3 regions of the Streptomyces sp. NPDC089799 genome follow, and region 2 is predicted to be linked to each of the others. Evidence: riboswitches for the same ligand, from Rfam matches in the RefSeq annotation. Region 2 holds a riboswitch; each other region holds the start of a gene.
The links. Region 2 has a riboswitch for cobalamin ahead of AB0O36_RS02930 (DUF4430 domain-containing protein). Riboswitches for the same ligand answer to the same signal wherever they lie in the genome.
Positions count from the first base shown of each region.

Region 1: another riboswitch for cobalamin. It lies ahead of AB0O36_RS03870 (ABC transporter substrate-binding protein); the one in region 2 lies ahead of AB0O36_RS02930 (DUF4430 domain-containing protein).
Region 3: another riboswitch for cobalamin. It lies ahead of AB0O36_RS33890 (energy-coupling factor ABC transporter permease); the one in region 2 lies ahead of AB0O36_RS02930 (DUF4430 domain-containing protein).

Region 1 covers NZ_JBFBGR010000003.1:153,490-159,133, reverse strand. Annotated here, with positions in the region: gene AB0O36_RS03880 (caspase family protein) at 1-1,905, opposite strand, end outside; gene AB0O36_RS03875 (hypothetical protein) at 1,902-2,822, opposite strand; cobalamin riboswitch at 3,140-3,280, shown strand; gene AB0O36_RS03870 (ABC transporter substrate-binding protein) at 3,322-4,329, shown strand; gene AB0O36_RS03865 (iron ABC transporter permease) at 4,464-5,453, shown strand; gene AB0O36_RS03860 (ABC transporter ATP-binding protein) at 5,450-5,644, shown strand, end outside.
Region 2 covers NZ_JBFBGR010000002.1:272,773-278,416, reverse strand. Annotated here, with positions in the region: gene AB0O36_RS02935 (prenyltransferase/squalene oxidase repeat-containing protein) at 1-1,153, shown strand, start outside; gene AB0O36_RS02930 (DUF4430 domain-containing protein) at 1,216-1,710, opposite strand; cobalamin riboswitch at 1,850-1,996, opposite strand; gene AB0O36_RS02925 (hypothetical protein) at 2,242-2,538, shown strand; gene AB0O36_RS02920 (hypothetical protein) at 2,672-2,821, opposite strand; gene aceA (isocitrate lyase) at 2,858-4,147, opposite strand; gene AB0O36_RS02910 (short-chain fatty acyl-CoA regulator family protein) at 4,566-5,644, shown strand, end outside.
Region 3 covers NZ_JBFBGR010000048.1:18,100-23,743, reverse strand. Annotated here, with positions in the region: gene AB0O36_RS33920 (PadR family transcriptional regulator) at 72-653, opposite strand; gene AB0O36_RS33915 (TetR/AcrR family transcriptional regulator) at 675-1,271, opposite strand; gene AB0O36_RS33910 (DUF6463 family protein) at 1,291-1,716, shown strand; gene AB0O36_RS33905 (ATP-binding cassette domain-containing protein) at 1,731-2,552, opposite strand; gene cbiQ (cobalt ECF transporter T component CbiQ) at 2,555-3,307, opposite strand; gene AB0O36_RS33895 (energy-coupling factor ABC transporter substrate-binding protein) at 3,312-3,767, opposite strand; gene AB0O36_RS33890 (energy-coupling factor ABC transporter permease) at 3,779-4,465, opposite strand; cobalamin riboswitch at 4,494-4,687, opposite strand; gene AB0O36_RS33885 (DJ-1/PfpI family protein) at 4,823-5,392, shown strand; gene AB0O36_RS33880 (hypothetical protein) at 5,458-5,644, opposite strand, start outside.

The sequences.
Region 1 (5,644 bases), on a different contig from region 2:
GTGCGTGGCCAGGTGCGAGCGTACGTAGGCGGGCGCCCGGGCCCACTCCCCGTCCGGGACCAGGCCGCGCAGGACCCGGACGAAGCAGTCCTGGACGTCGGGGAGGTCGCGGAACCTCAGGGTGCGGGCCTTGATGTGGTCCGTCAGTTCCTGGTGGTACGGGCGGAAGTAGGTCGTGCCGTCCACCGGCGCGTGCGAGAGGTACGAGCCGTCGCCCTCCAGCAGCAGGTCGACGTCCGCCTCGGCCAGCGGGATGCCGGACAGCTCGGTCGCGGCCCGCAGCCAGGTCCGGCGCGGCAGCCCGTTGCCCTCGCCGAACGCAGCCGCGGTCAGCAGCGCCATCGTCGCCGTGTGCCGTTCGCGCGGCAGCCGCCGCAGGTACGTCTCGAAGGCGCCGCCCACGTCGGAGGGCAGCTGCTCCGCCCAGCCGGGTGCCGACGTGTCCACCAGCGGTCCGCGCAGCAGGGCGGTCGCGGTCATCCGGGCCACCAGGAAGCACCGGTCCGCACGCCGGGCGGCCTCGGCCGCGATCCGGCGGGCGGCCTCCGGGGCGCCGGCGTACGGGGCGCCCGTGTCCGTCAGGACCTTCGCCACGTACGCGGCGGTGCTGGTGTCCTCGGCGTACGCCGGCTCGTCGAGGTCGACGACCGAGACCCGCTCCCCGATGTGCGGCAGCATCTCGCGCCGGGCACCGACGACCAGGCGTACGCAGGGCACCGCGCCCAGCGGACGCAGCAGGTCCCAGGCGATCCGGCGGGCCTCCGCCCTGTCGCCGCCGGGACCGGCCTCGTCGAGGGAGTCGACGACGATGCGGAGCGGCCGGGTGCGGCGGGCCAGCGCGGCCAGCAGGGCCTCCGGGCAGGAGGCCCGGGCATCGGCCGTCGCGGCCAGCCGGGCGAGCACGGCCTCCATGGTCTGGTGACGGGCGTTGACCGAGGCGTCGGCGTGCCCGTCCAGGACCAGCCGGCCCAGGACCGCGGACTTTCCCGAGCCCGGGTCGGCCGTCACCACCAGCGGCGCCCGTCCGCCCCCGCCGGCCAGGTGGGCCCGTACGGCGGCGAGCGCGCGTTCCCGGCCGGTGAAGTACGAGCCGGGGTCGTGGACGTGTTCCACGCCGCGGCCGCGCGGGTCGAAGTGGGCGGCGAGGTCGGAGTCGGCGGCGGCGGGCCGGCCGTCCGGGCCGATCTCCGCCTGCGGGTCGAAGGCCGGGTTGGGGAAGAACGGCGGCCGCCGGGACTGGTCGAGGGAGGAGCAGGCGGCCCGCTGCGGGAGCCCGTCGGCGGCGAACGAGGCGGTGATCCGCTCGGCCAGCGCGGCGGGGGACAGGTGGCGCTGGGAGGGGCCGTCGCCCTGCCGCCAGGCTGCGGCCAGGCGGCCGGTGAACGCGCCGTCCTCCGAGGTCTCGCGCTGCCGGGCGGAGGCCAGCAGCCAGGTGCCGGAGCCGGGCTCGTCGCCGCGCGGGCGGAGGGACACGATCGCCTCGGTCACGCCGGCGATCTCCGGGCCGGCGGCAGCGGCGTGGCAGGCGTCCACGACGAACAGCACGTTGCGGACGGGGGATTCGGCCAGGATCTCGGCGAGCGCGGACAGCGAGAGCCATGATCCGGGCCGGCCGTGCCGGGAGTCGGCGCAGGCCAGCCGGTAGCCGCCGGGCGCGCGGTGGCCGTGGCCGGCGTAGTAGAGGACGACGGCGTCCTCCGGCTCCAGGGCGGCCGTCTCGCACCAGTCGGCGAGGGCCTCCTCGAAGCGGGCCGCGGCCGGGTCCAGCGAGACCCCGGCCAGCACCCGCTCGTATCCGGCGGCCGTGAACAGTTCTGCCACCGCCGTCACGTCCTCGTGCGCCCGCGGCAGCTCCGGGTCCTGGAGGTAGTGGCGGGTGCCGGCGGCGACGAGGAACCGCCTCACCGGTCCGCCGTGCGGACGGTGCCGTCCGCGCGCAGCCCGGCCGCCACGGCCCGGCCGGTCTCCGCCGCGGTCAGGTAGCGGGTCGCGTCGTGCATGTGGCTGCCGTTGTGCACGAGGAGGTCGGTCACCCCGTCGCCGTAGGAGGGCCGCAGCTCGCGCACCAGGGCGACGATGTCCGTGGAGTCGGCGATGTTGGTCCAGGTCCGGACCGGCCCGGGCCAGACCGCCCGCCGGTTCCCGTCCGGCGCGGGGTCCAACCGGTCCAGCACCAGCGAGCGCATGCCCAGCGGCGAGCCGATGGTGACGAACGCGGGAACGTCCCAGCCGGTGTGGTGCGTCCGGTCGCACAGGGTCTCGTAGGCGACCACCGAGCCCAGCGAGTGCCCGACGACCACCTTCGTGGCCGGGGTGATGCGCGCGGCCACCCGGGCCCGGGCCGCGCTCCGGACCGCCTGGTCGGAGAGGTAGGCGGTGAGCTGCTTCAGGTCGCCGATCAGTGCCCGGTCGAGCACCCCGCGCAGGAAGGCCGCGCCGGTCAGGGCGTCCAGGGCCGACCGTACGGAGTTCAGTCGCAGGGCCCGGGACGCCGCCCACCCCGCCGTGCCGCGGCTTCCGGGGGCGTTGGGTGCGGGCACGGCCGGGTCGGTGCGGGCGGCTTCCGCCCACCACTCCATCAGCAGCCGGAACTCGTCCTCGGTCTCGATGTCGGCTGCCTCGTACGGGAATTCGCCTCCGGCACGGGTGCCGTGCGGGCGGAACAGGTCCCCGTAGAAGGCGACGGACACGTCGTCGGAGGCGGGCACCGGGCCGTCGGACAGTCTTGCGCCGCCCACCAGTTCGGGCACCACGTCCCGGGCCAGGGAATCCTCGCTCAAGTACTGCTTGCCGACACCGTGGACGAAGACGACCGCGCTCAAGGACCCTCCCGGGACGAGGAATCCAGACTAGGGCCCGGCGGTGGCGAGAGGGGTGATTACGGCACCGAAGCGCTGCTCCGCGGGGGCCGGGGTCCGGGGTCCCGGCCAGCCGGAGTCACTCAGAACGACGCCCCGCTCGACAGACATGCCCATCCCCTCGGTCGTGCTCGACTCCGCACGCCACCGGTCCGTGACAGCGGTTTTCCGTTCAACTGCACTGTGCGCAGGCATACTTGTGCCCACACGTGCACTTGAACTGTGTTCAGATGTGACCTTAGGTCAGCCGTTGAACGCAGTGCAAGTCGGGTCCCGGGAGGTGTCTGGCAGACTGGGCGAGTCACCACAAGGCGGTGCGGACCAGGAAATCCGGTGTGACTCCGGTGCGGTCCCGCCACTGTGACCGGAACTCCCCCGTGGATTCCGGGAGTCAGACCCTGACGCGCCGCCTCAGCAACCCGCTTGACGAGGGGACGAGGATCCCCCGGAGAGGCCCGCTTCCGTGAATTCCCGCTCCCGTAAGGCCGTTCTGCGCGCCGCGCTGTCCGCCGCGCTGCTCGTACCCCTGATATCCCTCACCGCGTGCAGCGGTTCCGGTTCCGGCACCGACGACGGCGCCGCGTCGGCCGGCTCCGCGTCCGGATTCCCGTACACCGTCACCAACTGCGGTGTGGAGACCACCTACAAGGCGCCGCCGCGCCGTGCCGTGACGATGAACCAGCACGCCACCGAGCTGATGCTCGCCCTCGGCCTGCAGGACCGGATGGCCGGGACCGCCTACCTCGACGACTCCGTACTGCCCCGCTACCGGACGGCGTACGACGGCATCAAGGTGCTGGCCAAGGAGTACCCCTCCAAGGAGGTCCTGCTCTCGGCCAACCCCGACTTCGTCTACGGCGGATACTCCTCCGCCTTCGACAAGGCGGCGGGCCGCGACCGGGCGGGCCTGGAGAAGACCGGCATCCGCACGCGGCTGAGCATCGAGTACTGCACCCGCGGCCCGGTCGGCATCGAGCAGCTGAACTCCGAGATCACCGAGGTGGCCCGCACGTTCGGGGTCCCCGGGCGCGGACAGGACCTGATCGCCGACCAGCAGCGGCGGCTCGACGCGGTGGCCGCGAAGGTCGCCACCCGGCAGAAGCCGACCGTCTTCGTCTACGACTCCGGCGAGGGCTCCGCCTTCACCTCCGGCGGACACGGCATCGCCAACGAGATCGTGACCCGGGCCGGCGGCACCAACGTCTTCGCCGACCTCAAGGACAGCTTCGGCGACGTCCCCTGGGAGGAGGTCATCCAGCGGAAGCCCGAGGTCGTCCTCATCTACGACTACGGCGGCACCAGCGTCGAGGAGAAGAAGCGGCGGCTGCTGGACGACCCGGCGCTGGCCCAGGTCCCGGCGATCAGGGACAAGCGGTTCGTCGTGCTGCCGCTGTCGTCCGCCGTGCTCGGCGTGCGCGTGGCCGACGCAGTGGAATCGCTGGCGGGCCGGCTGCACCCCGGGGCGTCGTGAACCGCCTCACGGGCAGCGGGCGTTCCGACTTCCGGCCGAGGGCGAAACCTGGTCCGAGGCCGGGTCTCCGGTCGGGCCCGACACCGGCTCTCCGGCCGGGCCCCGGGTCGAGGAGGTCCGGGCTCGTCCTCGGGCTGCTCGCCGCCGCCCTGCTCGCCTCCGCCCTCGCCGGGCTCGCCCTCGGGCCGGTCCGGATCGCCCCGGGCGAGGTGCTGGACCTGGTGCTCGCCGGCCCCGGCCGGCCGGACGGCGCGTTCGCAGCGATCGTCTGGGACGTCCGGATGCCGCGGGTGCTGCTGGGCGCGATGGTGGGAGCCGGGCTCGCCGTCACCGGAGCCGTCCTGCAGGCGCTGGTCCGCAACCAGCTCGCCGACCCCTTCCTGCTGGGCGCCTCCTCCGGGGCCTCGGCCGGTGCGGTGCTGGTCATCGTGCTCGGAGTCGGCGCCTCGCTGAGCCTGTCCCTGCCCATCGCCGCGTTCGCCGGCTCCATGACCGCCCTGATCGCCGTCTACGCCCTGGCCCGCCGCGGCGGCACCATGACCACCGGCCGGCTGATCCTCGCGGGTGTCGCCGTGCAGTACGTACTGGCCGCCCTGACCAGCCTGGTCCTGGTGCTCTCCGCCCAGCCCGACCAGGTGCGCTCCGTACTGTTCTGGACCCTGGGTGGACTCGGCGGCGCGCGCTGGGACGAACTGGCGCTCCCCGCCGCGGTGCTGCTCAGCGGCACCGCCCTGCTGTCGGCCCTGGCCAGGCCGCTGGACCTGCTGCTCGCGGGAGAGGAGGGCGCGCGCACGCTCGGCCTGGACACCGGTCGGTTCCGGGCCGCCGTGTTCGTGCTCACCTCCCTGGTCATCGGGGTGCTGGTGGCGTACAGCGGGGCGATCGGATTCGTCGGGCTGATGGTGCCGCACGCCGCCCGGATGGCCGTCGGCGCCGGACACCGGTCGCTGCTCCCGGTGTCCGCGCTCGGCGGGGCGGTGTTCCTGACGCTGGCCGACCTGGTCGCCCGTACCGCCGCGGCACCCGAGGAGATACCCGTCGGCGTGGTCACCGCCCTGCTCGGCGGCCCCTTCTTCCTGTGGCTGCTGCGGCGGTCCTCCCGGGCGGAAGGAATCGCCGGATGACCGGGACGGAACTGCGCGTCGAGGGACTGCGGTTCGAGACCGGCGGGCACACCGTGCTGCACGGTGTGGACCTGACCGCCCGCCCCGGTGAGACCGTCGGCCTGGCGGGCCCCAACGGCAGCGGGAAGACCACCCTGCTGCGCTGCGTGTACGGCACCCTGACGCCCACTGCCGGGCGGATCGCGCTCGAC
Region 2 (5,644 bases):
CACCACGAAGAACGCACGGACCGTCTACCGGAACCTGCTGTCCACGTCCGGCTGGCCCTCGGCCTCCCCGGTCGTCACCGACTACGAGCGCGGCACCCTGAACGCGTACGCGGCCGGCATCGATCCGGCCCGGGTCTCCGCCTCCCGCAACCTGATCGCGAACACCTACTCCTACTGGCAGACCGCCGAGCCCGGCTACTTCGGCCCCTCGGCCAACTTCAACGGCACCGTCTTCGCCGCCCTCGCCCTCGGCGGCGCCAAGACCCAGTCCGGTGGCCCCCGCATACCGCAGGCCCTCACCGACGCACTCACCGCCCGTATCCGAGCCAACCAGCACAACGACGGCGGCTGGCAGTACGGCAAGGCCGAGGGCAACCCGACCGCCCTGGCCGCCCCCGGCGACATCGACATGACCGGCGCCGCGATGGCCGCCCTGTGCACCTCCGGCGTCCCGAACACCGACACCGACGTCGTCCAGGCGAAGAACTTCCTCAAGAGCAAGCTCGTCACCACCTCGGGCGCCTTCAACTCGATGTACGGCGTCAACACCAGCTCCAACGGCTGGGCCGTCGCCGGGCTCAACGCCTGCGGCATCAACCCCCAGACCGGCGATTTCCTCACCACCGCCGGCAAAACCCCGATCGACTTCCTCATCGCCAACCAGTACAACCCCGGCGGCGGCTTCAAGTACAAGCCGGCCGACACCGGCCCCACTGCCTACGCCTCGATCGACTCGCTGCGCGCGGTCGCCGGCGGCGGCTTCACCTCCGCCCCGCCCGCCCCGGTCACCCCGGGCGCACCGAAGTGGGCGGCCCAGTCGACGTTCACCTCGGGCACGGCCACCAAGCTGGCCCTCACCGTCGACGACGGTGCCGGCAGCCTGAAGGTCTGCTCGGTCTCCTTCACCCCGACCGGCACGACCACCACCCTCGGCGACGTCCTGAACGCGGCGGCCACGGCGGCCACACCGGGCGGCTGTGTCACCGGCGTGACGCCGTCCTCCGGCACCGGCACCGTCACCGCCGTCAACGGCAAGGCCAACAGCGGCTCGAACACCTGGAAGGTGAGCGTGGACGGCTCCGCCTTCGCAGGCGCCGCCCGCGGCAAGGTGATCAACGTGGGCGACACCATCGCGCTGCGCTGGGGTCTCTGAGGCGTGTGACGGGCGGGGGTGCGCATCGCGCCCCCGCCCGCAGTACACCGGATCGGATCGGATCAGAAGGACGTCCAGACGAACGACACCTGGTCGCCCGCGTTCAGCTTGAACTGGCAGCCGCCCACCGGGGTGGGCGTGCCGTTGACGGATATGTTCCAGTAGGCCGAGCCGCCGCCGCTGACACCCTTGATGGTGTCGACGGAGAAGTCGTCGAACGAGGCGTACCAGGTGCCGTCCCAGGCGAAGTAGTTCAGCCGGGCGGCGTCGTCCAGGGCGGCGGTCGGGGTGGGGACCTTGCTCGGGTTGGCGCCGCCGTTGGTGCCGTCGCACTTGTGGGTGCCGCCGGTGCCGGTGGTCACGTCGTGGCCCTTGGTGGTGATCTTCCCCTTGAACAGCTGCCCGTCGGGGCCCTGCACGGTGAGGTTGACCTTGACCGGGGCATTGGTGTTGACCGGCTTGGCGTGGGCGACGGCCGGGACGGCGGTGAGGCCGGTGAGGGCGAGTCCCAGGGCGGCCGTGGTGACGGCGGCGCGGCGGGCGGGGCTCAGGCGCATGGGGTGGCCTTTCTGACCGGTCCGGTCGGCCGATGCGGCTCCCGCGACCGGCGCGACCCACCGGCGGCAGGCGTACGAGCGACGCGCTGACGTGGTGTTCCGGCGGTACCGGGCTTCGCTCTGCAGACCGTGACAGTGGAAGCGGATGCTGCCGCGCGGCGGGCATCCCGACTCGCGGCGCAGGTCAGCGCACCGCACACGGTTGCAGGTCAGCGCCGGATTCCCACCGGCTTCCCCCGATCGCACAGCCATTCGGTTGTGGCCGGCCGCAGCCGGGCAGTGGCATCGTACGGTGCGCCCCCTCCGCGGCCAAGTGCCTTACGCGGCAGGGGAGCTGTGCGACTCGGCCGCACCAAGGCGGATGGTGACCGAGATGCGCGCAAACCCCGACGCGCTCCCGGTCGGCATCGCCGACGCAGAGCCGCATTTCCGACTCGCGCCCCAACGGCCGGAATTTCCGGCGGTGCGTACTAGGATCCGCCGCTAGCATCACTCGACCGACCGCTGCTCACCCAATCGATTGGAAGCCCGATGATCGGCGTGCTCGTGACTTTCACACAGACCGACAAGTTCGATCGTTCAACCCTGGCAAAGATTGCCGACGAACTCCGCGGACCGTTCGAAGGCATGGCCGGCCTGCGCCTCAAGAGCTTCATGCTCGACGAAGACGGCGTTCGGGCGAGGAACTTCTACGTGTGGGATGACGAGGAGAAAGCCCGCTCTTTCTTCACGGAGGAGATCACCGAAAAGGTGACAGGAATCTATGGCGTCCCGCCCACAATCGAATTCCTCGACATCGTGGGTCTCGTCGACAACTCCGGCACCTGAGCCTCAAGGCGGCTGCACAAATCTTCGGGACCATCCGGGCATGCCGGGAAAGGGGCGCGGCGGACACCACTCCGCCGCGCCCCCTTCCACCACACGCCGCCGGGACCCTCGGCCCGGCCGCGGCACCGGGCCCTCAGCAGTCCCGGTCGTAGGTGGGGAACCCCCGGCCCGTCTTGCGGCCCGGCAGCCGATGAAGTCGAGGGCCCGCCGTGAGGATCTCGTCGTGGCGGTCGCCGGGTGCCGCAAGGAGCCGGACCCGGTGCGTGGTTGCGGTGGTGGTCATGCGGTGTCCTGACGAGGGGACAGGGGGTGGGGCGTCCTAGTGGAACTGCTCTTCCTCGGTGGAGCCGGTGAGGGCGGTGGTGGAGGAGGCGGGGTTGACTGCGGTGGAGACCAGGTCGAAGTAGCCGGTGCCGACCTCGCGCTGGTGCTTGACGGCGGTGAACCCGTGCCGCTGGGCGGCGAACTCGCGTTCCTGGAGGTCGACGTAGGCAGTCATGCCGTGTTCGGCGTAGCCGCGGGCGAGGTCGAACATGCCGTGGTTGAGGGAGTGGAAGCCGGCCAGCGTGATGAACTGGAACTTGTACCCCATGGCACCCAGCTCCTTCTGGAACGTGGCGATCCGGTCGTCGTCCAGGGCCGCCTTCCAGTTGAAGGACGGCGAGCAGTTGTAGGCGAGCATCTGATCCGGGTACTGCGCGTGGATCGCCTCGGCGAACTCGCGGGCCTGGGAGAGGTCCGGGGTGCCGGTCTCGACCCAGATGAGATCGGCGTACGGGGCGTAGGCGAGGCCGCGGGCGATGACGGGTGCCATGCCGTTCCGGACGCGGTGGAACCCCTCTGCGGTCCGCTCGCCGGTGACGAACTGCGCGTCGCGCTCGTCGACGTCGCTGGTCAGCAGGTTCGCGGCGAGGGCGTCGGTACGGGCGATGATCAGGGTGGGGGTGTCCGCGATGTCGGCGGCGAGGCGGGCCGCGTTCAGGGTGCGGATGTGCTGGGAGGTGGGGACGAGGACCTTGCCGCCGAGGTGGCCACACTTCTTCTCGGAGGCGAGCTGGTCCTCGTAGTGGATACCGGCTGCTCCCGCCGCGATCATCGCCTTCGTCAGCTCGAAGGCGTTCAGCGGACCGCCGAAGCCGGCCTCGGCGTCCGCGACGATCGGCGCGAGCCAGTCCGTCGGGTCCGAGCCGCCCTCGGCCGTGGCGATCTGATCGGCGCGCAGCAGGGCGTTGTTGATCCGGCGCACCACCTGCGGCACCGAGTTGACCGGGTACAGGGACTGGTCGGGGTAGGTGTGTCCGGCCTGGTTGGCGTCGGCGGCGACCTGCCAGCCGGACAGGTAGATCGCCTGGAGGCCGGCGCGGACCTGCTGGACGGCCTGGCCGCCGGTCAGCGCGCCCAGGGCGTGGACGTAGTCGAGGTCGTGGAGCTGCCGCCACAACCGCTCGGCGCCGCGACGGGCGAGGGTGTGCTCCTCACGGACGCTGCCGGAGAGCCGGACGACATCCTCGGCGGTGTGGGTGCGCTCGACACCCGCCCATCGCGGGTCGTCGGCCCACCGCTGCTTGAGCCGCCCGGCCGCCGCCTTCGTCGTGTGGGTGTCTGCCATGACCGTCACCGTCTCCATGGGTTCGCGTGGTCTGCCAACCTCCCGACGCTTGCGACAGGATGCTGGCACTGCGTGCCTTGATCTAAGGTTGCGGGCCGCCGGCCCCACCTGGGGTGGAGCTGAGCAATGCTGCAGGTCAGCCTCGCTGGACTAGCCGGATTCCCAACGTCAGGGCGCGAGTCGGTCCCAGCCTGTCTGCCTGGCCGTCAGGGACCGGCGGGCCGCACAACAGACTTTGACAGCGGCACGCAGTGCCAGCAATGAGGTACGTCTGCCAACTTCTGCGAATCTTCTGCGGCGTATTTGCCAAGCTTGCGAAGGGTTCACAGCGACAGGACCATGCGTAATCTGAGGCCGGATGGGGCCCAAGGAGGCCCAAGGAGGCCGAAGGAGGCCGAAGGAGGCCGAAGGAGGCCCGGTGGGCAAGACGTACGCAGGTGCACGGCTGCGGCGGCTGCGCGAGGAGCGCCGGATGAGCCAGGCCGAACTGGCCCGCGTCCTGGCCATCTCCCCCAGCTACCTGAATCAGATGGAGCACGACTCCCGGCCCCTCACCGTGCCGGTCCTGCTGCGGCTGACCGAGGCGTTCGGCGTGGACCCCGGCTTCTTCTCGGAACGTGACACCAGCCGTCTTGTCGCGGACCTGCGCGAGGCTCTGGCGAACGAGGTCGCCGAGGCCCGGGTCTCTCCCTCGGACCTGGCCGAGCTCGCCACCCGGATGCCTGCGGTGGCCTCCGTCCTGCTGGACCTGGGCCGGCGCAGCCAACTCCTGGCGGAGCGGCTGGCGGACACCGCGGACGGCAGGGACGGGGGCACGGCCGCGCCCCGTTCACCGCACGAGGAGATCCGCGAGTTCTTCCACCGGCGCCAGAACTACCTCCACGACACCGACCTCGCCGCCGAAACCCTCGCCCGGGACCTCGGCGTCCGCCCGGGAGAGGTCGTCCGGGTGCTGTCGAACCGTCTCACCGGGCACCACGGGATCCGGCTCGCCCCGGACTCCGACCGGCTGCACCACTACGACGAAGGGACACGGGTCCTGCACCTGTCCGGCCGGCTCCGCCCCGGCCAGCAGGCGTTCCGCATGGCCACCCAGCTCGCCCTGCTCGAGTACGGCGACGAGCTGGACCGGCTCGCCACCGAGGACTTCCAGGCCGGCTCCCCCGCGCACGGCCTGGCCCGCATCGGCATCGCCAACTACTTCGCCGCCGCGCTGATCCTCCCGTACGGCGCCTTCCACACGGCGGCCGAGGAGTTCCGCTACGACATCGAACGCCTCACCGACCACTTCGGCCTCGGCTACGAGACCGTCTGCCACCGCCTGAGCACCCTGCAACGCCCCAGGCTGCGCGGGGTCCCGTTCTCCTTCGTCCGGGTCGACCGGGCCGGGAACATGTCGAAGCGGCAGTCCGCCACCGGGTTCCACTTCTCCCGCGCGGGCGGCACCTGCCCGCTGTGGAACGTCTACGAGGCCTTCGCCGCGCCGAGCCGGATCCA
Region 3 (5,644 bases), on a different contig from region 2:
CGGCCCGGATCAGGGCCACCCCCTTCGCCGGCCCCGGCGCAGGCCCCCACGGGCCCGCGCCGGGGCCGGGTTCAGTCCCCGGCCGCCGCGCCCGCAGTCCCGCCCGCAGTCCCGCCCGGCTCCAGGGCCTCGACCTCGGCCAGCGCCTCCTCCAGCCAGTGCAGCCAGAAGGTCTCCAGGGCGGTCCCGCCGTGCAGCACCAGCCGGCGCAGCCGGTCCTCGGGGGCGTCCCGGCCGGGCGGGAAGTCCCGCTCCTCGATGGCCTCGTACAGGGCGAGCTGCTGCCGGTGCAGCTCCAGGTGGCGGCGCAGCTCCGCGAGCAGGCCCTCGGTGCCCACCACGGCGGCCGCCCGGATCCGCAGCAGCAGCGGGTCCCGGATCGCCTTGGGGTCCTGGCTCTCCCCGACCCAGCGGGCGAGTTCCGTCCGCCCGGCGGGCAGCACCTCGAACTCCTTCTTCTGCCCCCGCGCGGGCACGACGCTCGGCAGCGCCCGGATCAGCCCGGCCTCCTCCAGCTTGCCCAGCTCGCGGTAGATCTGCTGGTGCGTCGCCGACCAGAAGTACCCGATCGACCGGTCGAACCGCCGGGTCAGCTCCAGCCCCGACGAGGGCTTCTCCAGCAGGGCGGTCAGGATGGCATGGGGCAGGGACATGCGGCCATCGTAGTGAGCCCGCTACCGGTCCTCCGCGTGCTCCAGGGCCGCCGCCGACATCGCGGCGATACGGGAGGCCAGTCCGGGGGTCACCGGCAGGTCCAGCAGGAAGACCCACGCGAACACCGTCCCGAGGACCGTGGCGTGGAGCAGGGCGGGGTCGGCGGGCGCCGGGAGTTCCCCGCGGGCCGCGGCGCGCTCCAGCAGGGCCGTCACCACGGCGCGCTCGCCCGCGACGAACGTCGCCTGGAAGCGCGCGGCGATGTCGGGGTGCTGCCGGATCTCGGCGACCAGGCTCGGGCCGGCCGCCGCGAACACCGGGTCGGAGAACGCCCGGAGGATCACTTCGGCGAGGGCCGTCAGGTCCCCCCGCAGCGATCCCGTGTCCGGCAGCGGCTGCGGTGCGCGGCCGTGCACCAGCGAAGCGAAGACCAGTTCGCCGCGGGAGCCGTAGCGGCGGTAGATCGCGGCCTTGCCCACCCGGGCCCGCGCGGCGACCGCGTCCATGGTGAGCCCGGCGTAGCCCGCTTCCGCGACCAGCCGGCGGACCGCTTCGTGGATGGCGTCGTCGACCCGGCTGTCGCGGGGGCGGCCGGGGGATTGCTTCGCGGGCTCCATGCGGCAATGATACGAGACTATGAGTATCGGAACTGAAGGTCTCGTAAATGGAGCAGTCGCGTCCCCGAACCGGAAGCTCGTCCTCTGGGCCGGGCGCGGCCTGGTCGGCATCGGCGCCCTGCACCTCGTCTACGGCACCGTCGTGGCCCGGTCGCACCTGGCGGGCTGGATCGGCGGCGCACTGCACGGAGCGTCGGGCGAGGGGATGGACGAACTGGAGTCGCAGCGCGACTTCTGGGCCCTGCTCGGCAGCCTCGCCGTGCCGCTGATCGTGGTCGGCCTCCTGCTGTCGCGCATGGCGAGCACCGGCCAGGAGGTGCCCCGCGCGGTGGGCTGGATCCTGGCCGTCTGGGTCCTCGTCTCCGCCTGGGTGCTCTTCCCGTCCGGCTTCCTGCTCGGCATCGTCCCCGTGGCCCTGCTGCTCCTCGCCGGGTGGCGCCGCTGAGGCGTGACGGCCGGTCAGGCCAGTGCGGAGAGTTCCTCCGGGGTGCGCGGGCCGGAGGACCCGTGGGGGAGGAGGCCGTGGGCGCGCAGGAAGACGGTCACCGCCGGGGACCACGCCTGTCGCAGCCCCGCCGCGGCGAGCAGCTCGGGATCGGCCAGCAGCTCGCCCGCCGGGCCGGTGCGGATCCCCCCGGGGATCAGGACCGCCGCATCGTCCGCCCACCGCACCGCCAGGTCCACGTCGTGCGTGGCCATGACCACCGTGGTGCCGGAGAGCCCCGCCAGGACGTCCAGCAGCCGTTCCTGCCCGTCCGGGTCCAGCCCCGCCGTCGGCTCGTCCAGGATCAGCACCCGCGGTCGCATCGCCACCGCCCCCGCGATCGCCGCCCGCTTGCGCTGCCCGTAGGACAGCAGGTGCGTGGGGCGGTCGCGCAGCGCGGTGATGTCCAGCGCCGCCAGCGCGGCGTCCACCCGGGCGCGCACCTCCGCGTCCGGCAGCCCCAGGTTGAGCGGCCCGAAGGACACGTCCTGTTCCACCGAGGCGGCGAACAGCTGGTCGTCGGGGTCCTGCACCACCAGCTGGACCGAGGAGCGGAGCCGGGTCAGGCCGGCCCGGTCGTGGGAGACCGGCTCCCCGTCCAGCAGCAGCCGGCCGGCGGCCGGCCGCAGCCCGCCGCTCAGCAGCCGCATCAGGGTGGTCTTGCCGCTGCCGTTGCGGCCGAGCAGGGCCAGCGAACGGCCCTCGGGGATCCCGAAGTCCACCCCGGACAGCACGTCCGGCCCGTCCTCGTACGCGTACCCCGCGCCCGACAGTTCCACCAGCGACGTCACGGTCACGGTCACGGTCCTTGAAGTCCTTTCAGAGCGAGGGTCGCGCAGACCACCGCGGTCAGCAGGGCGCCGGAAGCCGCCAGGAAGCGCCACGACACGGCCGCCTCCGGCACCAGCACGCGCAGGGTGCCGTCGTAGCCGCGGCCCGCCAGCCCCGCCTGGAGCCGGCCGGCCCGGTCGAAGGCCCGCACGAAGGCGGTCGCGGCCAGCCCGGCCACCGACCGCCAGGCCGCCGCCCGGCCGGTGTTCCCCAGCCGGGCCGCCTGCGCCGTACGCACCTGGGCCAGCGAGTCCAGCAGCAGGAAGCCGATCCGGTACATCACCAGGGCCACGTCCACCACGGGCGCGGGCACCCCGGCCCGCACCAGCCGCGGCAGCACGTCCGAGACCGGGGTGGTGAACGCGAACAGCAGGACGCCGAGCGAGGCCGCCGACGTACGGAGCAGCAGGTCGGCGGCGTGCCGCGGTCCGTCCGGGGCGAGCGCGACCCAGCCGTCCGGGCCGCCCACCGCGAACAGCAGCGGCACCGCCCCGGTGAAGCAGAACCCCAGCGGGATCCGGAAGGCCCGCCACAGCTGCCGCCGGGGCACCCCGGCCGGGCCCAGCAGCACGCCCAGGGTGGCCGCGGCCACCACCGGGCCGCCGGGCCAGGGCGGCAGGCACACCGCGGCGACCGTCAGGCCCAGCCCCAGCAGGGCCTTCTCCAGCGGGTGGCGTCCGCGCCAGCGACTGCTGTGCGCGGCCGCGTCGATGGGCAGCACGGACTCAGGACTCCGTGCCGGTCGAGGTGCCGGTCGAGCCGGCGGCCGAGCCGGCGGTGGTGGCCGGGGCGAACCCATCGGACCCGTCGGACCCGTCGGACCCGTCGGACCGGTCGGCCGTGGCCCGGGCGGACCCCTCGGCCGTGCTCGCCGCCGCGGCGGCCGCCGCGCCCTGCCGGCGGCCGCGCCGCAGCCCGAAGTAGTACGCGAGCACGCCCGCGCCGATCGCCGCCTGGAGGGCGAACAGCGCCGACTCCACCTCGCCGGAGGGCGGTTCGTAGAGCGGGGAGAACCACGGCTCGTAGTCCGGCTTCAGCTCGGTGATGGCCGCCTCGGCCTGGGCGTCCGCCCCGGTGAACGGCTCCTCCTTGCCCTCGCCCATCCCCAGCGCGAGCGGCAGCACGGCCAGCGCCGCCACCAGGAGCAGCAGCAGGAGGTTGACCTTCGTGTTCTTCGACATGCCCTTCGCCATCAGACCGCGGCCTCCTGCTTCCCGGCGAGCCCGGCGACGCCCAGCCGGACCAGGTCCGACTTGCTGGACTGCATCAGCAGCCGCATCACCAGCACGGTCAGCAGGCCCTCGCTGACGGCGAGCGGGATCTGGGTGACCGCGAAGATGCCGCCGAACTTGGCCAGCGCGCCGGGGAAGCCGCTGCCCGGGTCGGGGAAGGCCAGCGCCAGCTGGACCGAGGTCACGCAGTAGGTCACCAGGTCGGCGAAGAAGGCGCCGAAGAAGACGGTGACCATCAGCGGCGCCCCGGACCTCCGCAGCAGGCGGTAGACGGCGTAACCCGCCCAGGGGCCGGCGATCGCCATCGAGAAGACGTTGGCGCCCAGGGTGGTCAGGCCGCCGTGGGCCAGCAGCAGCGCCTGGAAGAGCAGGGTGATCGTGCCGAGCACGGCCATGATCGGGGGCCGGAACAGGATGGCCCCCAGCCCCGTCCCCGTCGGGTGGGAACAACTGCCCGTCACCGAGGGGATCTTCAGGGCGGACAGGACGAAGGTGAACGCTCCGGACGCGCCGAGGAGCAGCGTGCTCTCCGGGTTCTCCTTGACCTCACGGGTCAGTGCGCGGACACCGTGGACGACGAAGGGGGCGGACGCGACGCCCCAGGCGACGGCGTGCAGCGGGGGCAGGAACCCCTCGGCTATATGCATGGGTTGGGAGACCTCTCCAGCACCTCGTGGATGGACAACGCACCCCGGCCGGTCTCCTGGCTCACGGGTGCTGATGCCCTGGCTCCGCCTTCCCGGGCCGTGCGGTCTCCCGCGTCGGCCCAGTGGCTTCCGCAAGGATGGAGCCGGACTTCCCGATCACAGTGGCGAGGGCCGCACCGGTTTTCCACCGGTTTCCCGTACACCAAGGCCAGATGACCCTAGTCGTCCCCCGTCGTGCGCCACAACCCGGCCCGGCCCGGCGTGATCCGGAAGAGGCGGCCTGCGGCCGGTTTGGGCGGCCGCAGGGCGGGCAGGGTCGCCGGGGTCCGGACGTGCCCCACATCGCAGGAGCAGCCCATGGCAGTGAAGGTCCTGATCGTCACCGGTGACGCGGCGGAGTCGCTGGAAGTCCTCTACCCGTACCAGCGGCTGATCGAAGAGGGCTACGAGGTGCACATCGCGGCCCCGTCGGTGAAGAAACTCCGCTTCGTGGTGCACGACTTCGAGGACGGTTTCGACACCTACACCGAGAAGCCCGGCTACACCTGGCCCGCCGACGTGGCCTTCGCGGACGTCGACCCGGGGCAGTACGCGGCCCTGGTGATCCCCGGCGGGCGGGCCCCCGAGTACCTGCGCAACGACCCCGAGGTGAAGCGGATCACCGCCGCCTTCACCGGGGCCGACAAGCCGGTCGCGCAGATCTGCCACGGTCCGCTGATCACCGCGGCCTCCGGGGGACTGGACGGGCGGCGGGTCACCGCCTACCCGGCGCTGGAGCCCGACGTGCGGGGTGCCGGCGGGGCCTTCGAGGACTCGGAGGCGGTGGTCGACGGCACGCTGGTCTCCGCCCGCGCCTGGCCCGACCACCCGGCGTGGATGCGCGAGTTCCTGACCGTACTGCGCTCCAAGGCGCCGGTCGGCGGCTGACCGGGACCGGGCCGGGCCGGGTCCCCGGGGCGTGCGACGACCCCGGGGACCCGGCCGGCCCGTGCTCAGCAGACGTTGGCGTGCTTGACGTCCAGCACGAAGCGTTCCGGGTGGTGCAGCCTGGACGTGTTGTAGACGGGACGGGTGTCGAAGGCGGCGCCGAAGGTCACGTACCCCTCGTAGTCGCCGGTCATGGCGATGCCCTTGAGCTTCGGCAGCCATATCCGCTGGAGCTTGGGCCCCTTGTAGACG